2 regions of the Bacillus sp. D48C genome follow, and region 2 is predicted to be linked to the other one. Evidence: riboswitches for the same ligand, from Rfam matches in the RefSeq annotation. Region 2 holds a riboswitch; the other holds the start of a gene.
What was found. A riboswitch is a leader RNA that binds a small molecule or an ion and turns the genes downstream of it on or off. The one in region 2 is predicted to bind thiamine pyrophosphate.

Region 1: another riboswitch for thiamine pyrophosphate. It lies ahead of tenA (thiaminase II); the one in region 2 lies ahead of ACLBXA_RS23615 (MTH1187 family thiamine-binding protein).

Annotation. Positions count from the first base shown of each region.
Region 1 covers NZ_JBKFAQ010000004.1:412,148-415,359, reverse strand. Annotated here, with positions in the region: gene ACLBXA_RS14045 (SH3 domain-containing protein) at 1-456, opposite strand, end outside; TPP riboswitch at 726-837, shown strand; TPP riboswitch at 898-1,000, shown strand; gene tenA (thiaminase II) at 1,083-1,778, shown strand; gene ACLBXA_RS14035 (ABC transporter ATP-binding protein) at 1,747-2,496, shown strand; gene ACLBXA_RS14030 (ABC transporter permease) at 2,496-3,212, shown strand, end outside.
Region 2 covers NZ_JBKFAQ010000012.1:69,428-72,639, forward strand. Annotated here, with positions in the region: gene ACLBXA_RS23610 (non-ribosomal peptide synthetase family protein) at 1-1,010, shown strand, start outside; TPP riboswitch at 1,063-1,164, shown strand; gene ACLBXA_RS23615 (MTH1187 family thiamine-binding protein) at 1,266-1,586, shown strand; gene ACLBXA_RS23620 (ABC transporter permease) at 1,558-2,331, shown strand; gene ACLBXA_RS23625 (ABC transporter substrate-binding protein) at 2,328-3,212, shown strand, end outside.

The sequences.
Region 1 (3,212 bases), on a different contig from region 2:
ATTATGTGATATTTTATACCATTCGCCTTGATCTTCTTGAACGGTAATGAACTTGCCATTTGGTAATACATCTAAAATGGAAGATTCTAAATTAGGTTCGGAGCGAACGTTCAATGCATTAGCATTGACGATGTATTGATCATTAGATCGAAGTTTGTTTTTTAGTAAAATAGCATCTTTTTGTACATAACCTACTTTATTATGAACAGATACTTTATACCAACCATTAGTTATTTCAAGGATGTTCACTTTTGTATTAAAGCGAATTGTATCAATTGATGTGCTTTTTACGCTATCTTCTGTATGTAATGCTACTTGATCGACTTTGACATACCCAGTTTTAATATTAGATAATTGTTCAGCGTTTGCTTTTTGTACATTTGTTTCACCCATAGAAGGAAGTAAAGAAGCAATCGCTACAGTAGTTGCTGTTAAAGCAGTAGCTTTCATATTCATATAATAGAGACCTCCTCTAGTTGTATAGTTGTAATTTTATTATAGTATAAAGATATAATATAGTGGGTGTATTCACATAAATGTAATATGAAATCAATATAAAAATAAATTTTTTGAGGATAATGATTCCTTATTATCCAATTAATTAGGATAATAATTTCTAAGATAGAATATAAGTATTATATAGTTTTGTTATTTTGTTGACAATTGAGAAAATTAAAACAGTTGATGATGTCTTATTACGATGTTATACTGACAGTGATAATTTCATAGTTTGCTAGGAGAGCTGGTGTTGCCAGCTGAGAGTAGGCCGTAAGCCTTTGATCCTTTTCATTACCTGATCTAGATTATGCTAGCGTAGGGAAGCAATTCGGACACTAATAATAAGTCCCCGTTTCTTTGCGTATAGAAACGGGGCTTTTTTGTTTAAAAATTTCATATTGAAACCACTAGGGGTGCTTGTTGTGCTGAGAGAGGAATAATCCTTAACCCTTACAGACCTGATCTAGGTAATACTAGCGAAGGGAAGTGGAGCAACGAATAAATTATAATTTTATTTGCTGTAACCACTTCTTATTTAGAAGTGGTTTTTTATTTAAATACACATACCGGAAGGGGATAGCGAAATGAAATTTTGCGATAGATTATTAGAAACTGTACAACCAGTTTGGGAGATGAGTCATAATCATCCGTTTGTAGTAGGTATGGGGGATGGCACGTTAGAAAAAGATAAGTTTCAGTATTACATTATTCAAGATTATTTATATTTGTTAGATTATGCAAAGCTATATGCGATTGGTGTTGTAAAAGCAACAAATCCACAAGTAATGGGGAAATTTGCTGAACAAATTGATGGCATATTAAATGGAGAAATGACAATCCATAAACAATATGCAAAAAGACTGGGAATTTCTATAGAGGAGATAGAGTCTGCAAAGCCATCTGCTAAAAATTTGGCTTATACAAATTACATGATGTCTGTATCTCAAAATGGCACACTTGCGGAATTAATAGCAGCACTTCTTCCATGTATGTGGAGCTACTGGGAAATTGGAAAGCGTTTAAATGATATTTCTGGAGCAAGAGATCATGAGTTCTTTGGTGAGTGGATTCAAGGATATAGTTCTGAAGAATACGGTAACCTTTGTATTTGGTTAATCGATTTATTAAATGAAATGGCAGTTGGAAAGTCTGAAAAAGAGCTAGATCAATTAGAGGAGATTTTCCTATATTCCAGTCGATTTGAATATTTATTCTGGGATATGTCCTATCGTAAGGAGATGTGGGGATTTGAGGAGCAAGAACATACTACAGTTTCATAATGTTTCTTTTCATTATGATGAGAAACCAATCATCAATGAATTAAATGCTTCTATACAAGATAAAGAGTTTGTAAGTATTATCGGACCGAGTGGATGCGGGAAAAGTACTCTATTTCGCCTTATTACAGGTTTAGAAGAAGTAAGTACTGGGCAGATAGAGCTGACAGAAACGAAGAGCCATCCTGTAGGGTATATGCCCCAAAAAGATATGCTCCTGCCGTGGCGAACGATTATTGAGAATGCTGCTCTGCCGCTAGAGTGTCAAGGTGTACAGAAGAAAGAAGCACAAATAAAGGCCAAGGAACTGCTACATAAATTTGGCTTACAAGGGTATGAGACAAAATATCCGAAAGATTTATCTGGTGGTATGAGACAACGCGTATCTTTTATTCGGACTTTATTAACAGGTGGGGAGGTATTGTTGTTAGATGAACCGTTTAGCGCGTTGGACGCTTTAACGAAGGCATCTTTGCAAGAATGGCTGTTTGAACAATGGAAAGAGTGGGAAAAAACAATTTTATTTATCACTCATGATGTGGAAGAAGCGTTGTTTCTTTCTAATCGAATTTTAGTAGTAGAGCAGCAACCGATAACTACTTTAACCGAGAGGGTTGTACCGCTTGATTGTAATCGAACAAGAAAAGATTTATATAAACCTGAAGTGTTAGCGCTTAAAGATGAGCTTCTTAGTATGTTACAAAGGCAGGTACTCGTATGATGAACCGGTTGAAGGAGCTATTACCTGCCCTTACACTTTCTAGTATTTTACTTGCCTTTTGGGAAGTAGGCGCAAGGATCGTAGATGAAATGTACATTTTACCGTCACCGTCTGCGATTGTAATGAAGATATGGAAACTAAAAGATATATTATTTACGGTTCATTTGCCGGCAACATTATATGTCGTTTTAATAGGTGTGGCAATTTCTATCGTACTTGGGGTAGGGCTAGCGATGTTAATGAACGCGAGTAATTGGATGGAGAGAGCATTTTATCCATTATTAGTCGCTTCACAAACGATTCCTATTACAGCGCTTGCTCCGCTCTTCGTTTTATGGTTTGGATATACGATTTGGAGTAAAGTCGTTGTTACGGTTTTAATTACGTTTTTCCCGATTGCGGTCAATACGTATGATGGACTACGCAGTACGAAAAAAGAATGGGAAGAGCTTTTAGTTACATACGGGGCAACGAAAAAAGATGTTTTTCTTAAATTAAAATTGCCGTCTGCTCTTCCTTATTTTTTCTCAGCTTTAAAAATCGCAGTTCCGCTTAGTGTTATCGGAGCAGCAATTGGCGAATGGCTCGGTGCGCAAGCTGGGTTAGGATATTTCAGTAAAAGAATGATGACGCAGTTAGACGGAGCAGGTGTATTTGCACCCATTGTATTGTTATCATTACTAGCTATTTTCTTCGTCATCCTTATTTCGATATTA
Region 2 (3,212 bases):
ATTGTTTAGTAAGACCAACCAAAGATGTGCAGCAAAGAATTATAGATACATTAACAGCTTACTTTAATGATATATGTGAAGAATGGTTACAGCGTATACAGGCCGTAGCTGGTGATCTGGGAGAAGAGTATCTTGGGATGAGCGAAGAAGAATTTATGTTCATCAGTTCTAAGATGGATACGATAATTCATTGCGGTGCAGATGTAAGACATTTTGGAGATGTAAAACAATTTGAAAATATAAATGTCCAAGGAACTAGCCGTATGCTAGCATTAGTGGAAAAAGATGCTACATTCCATTTTATTTCTACGATTGGTATCCCGTTAGAATTAGCAGTAGATCAATGGGATACATACATGAAAACTGGTGATTTTAATTACAGTGTAGACTTAGAGAATGTATATTCAAATAGTAAACTACAAGCGGAAAACATTGTTCGTGAAGCAATGAAAAATGGTTTGCGTGGAAATATTTATCGTGCAGGTAATTTAGCATGTCATTCAGAAACAGGTTCGTTCCAACAAAATATTGAAGGAAACGCATTTTATCGTCTTATTAAAACAATGCTATTAATTGGAAAAGCACCAAATGTGAAGTGGAAAGTTGATTTCACACCAATTGATTTTGCTAGTAAATCAATTGTAACGTATGTACAAGATTCACAAATAGATGGAGAAACATTGCACATCTGTCATCCACATCAAATTGAGTTTGAACAATTTATACAGCTAATTGGAGAGTGTGGATACAATCTTGAACTGGTTACACTTTCAGAATATGAAAATGCCGGACTTGAATTAGCAAAGGGAAATGAAGTAATAGCAGAGTTAATTGCTTCTCAAGTTGCAGGAGATGGAGCGCAGCAATCTGAAATTGTAATGGGTACGCGTAGAACGAATGAATGGATTAAGAAAAAAGAATTGAAAGTACCAGCAATTAATAAAGAATTTATACAGCAGTTATTAGCTCATGGTGAAAAAGTTGGTTATTTTCCAAAAATAATGAAATGATTATGCATGCTTTTGTTTGTTCAATAAAATAAATCATGCTACAATGAAAACGAATTAAGGACCGGGGAGCCAATTGGCTGAGAGGATGTAAGTAAACATCGACCCTCAACCTGATCTGGATAATGCCAGCGTAGGGAGTTACTTAAAGTGATGTAGCATATGTTATTCTATAATAACTTGCATACAAGGCTTTCCTACGCAGTAGGAAAGCCTTTTCTTATTTTTGAAATTTAATTTTATAAGGGGGATTTTATTATGTCACAACAAGTTACAATGTCATTTTCAGTAGTACCACAAGCGAAAACGAAAGATGTATATTCTGTTGTCGATAAAGCAATTGAAGTTGTGCAACAATCGGGAGTTCGTTATGAAGTAGGGGCAATGGAAACAACTTTGGAAGGAGAATTAGATGTACTTCTTGATGTCGTTAAACGTGCACAACAAGCTTGCGTCGATGCTGGAGCAGAAGAAGTGATTACTTCTATTAAAATCCATTATCGTCCAAGCACTGGTGTAACGATAGATGAAAAGGTTTGGAAGTACCGTGATGAATATGCAAAACCAGAAGCAATCTAAACTTATTACAACTATTTGGCTTATCCTTCTCATTGCGATATGGGAAGGATCTGTTTCATTATTTAAAATCGAACCGTGGATTTTACCAAAGCCTTCTGCCATTGTTCAAGAATTAATTGGGATGAAAGATTTACTATTACCAAATACGATGCAAACACTGCAGGAAGTTATAATTGGACTATTCTTTGCAATTTTATTGGGGACGAGCATCGCAATTATTATGGACGTTATACCGTTATTTCGTATTTTAATAAATCCATTGCTCGTTATTTCGCAAACAATTCCAATTGTTGTACTTGCACCACTATTTATTATTTGGTTTGGATATGGGATGTTGCCGAAAGTAATGGTCGTAATACTCGTTTGTTTCTTCCCAATTGCGCTTAGTATTTTAGAAGGTTTTCAAACAGTAGATAAAAACATGTTGAAGCTGTTACAAACAATGAAGGCGACGAAATGGCAAGTTTACCAGAAAGTAAAATTTCCAGCAGTGCTTCCATACTTTTTCTCAGGCTTAAAAATTGCAGTTACATATAGCGTAATGGGGGCAATTATCGGAGAATGGCTCGGTGCAAGTGAAGGATTAGGCGTTATGCTTACGAGGGCTACAAAATCATTTTTGACTGCTCGAGTATTTGGTGTTGCAGCAATCATCGTTATGGTGACATTGTGCCTGTATTTTATCGTAGAGTTTATGGCAAGAATAACAGCACCATGGATATATAGAAAGGACGGCAGAAAATGAAAAAAGGTTTGAAAGTTATGTTAGCTGCCTTATTAGCGGTAGGTGTGGCTGGATGTAATCCGGCGAAGAAAGAAGAAAGTGCAAGTAAAGATCAAAAAGTAAAAGTAGTATTAGATTGGTTTCCAAATACGAATCATACTGGCTTATATGTAGCACAAACGAAAGATTATTACAAAAAGCAAGGATTAGATGTAGAAATTATTCAACCGGGTGACAATGTAACAGCAGAGCAAATGATAGCATCAGGAAAAGCAGACTTCGCAATAAGCGCACAAGAAAATGTAACATTAACTCGTGTGGAAGGAATTCCTGTTGTATCTGTAGGAGCGATTATTCAGCATAACACTTCAGCGTTTGCATCGCTTAAGAAAGATAATATGACGTCACCGAAAGATTTTGAAGGTAAACGTTATGGCGGCTGGGGAGGACCAGCGGAAGAAGCGACATTAAAGACGATTATGGATAAGCATCAAGCTGATTTTAATAAAGTTGAAAAAATCATCTTAGGACAAACAGATTTCTTTAAATCAATCGGTCGTGATGCAGATTTCGAATGGATTTATTACGGTTGGGATGGTATTGAAGCGAAGCGCCAAGGAAAAGAGTTAAATACGATTATGGTGAAGGACTTAGATCCAGCGCTTGATTTCTATAGTCCTGTTATTATTACGAGTGAAAAACATACGAAGCAAGATAAAGACTTTGTGAAAAAGTTTATGAGTGCAACAACAGAAGGTTATAATTTTGCAATTAAGGAACCGAAAGAAGCTGCTGATATTCTAATTAAAGCTGTTCCAGATGTAAATAAAGATTTAGTTCAAGAAAGCCAGAAATGGTTAAGTACGAAGTATCAAGATGATGCGAAAGCATGGGGAGTACAG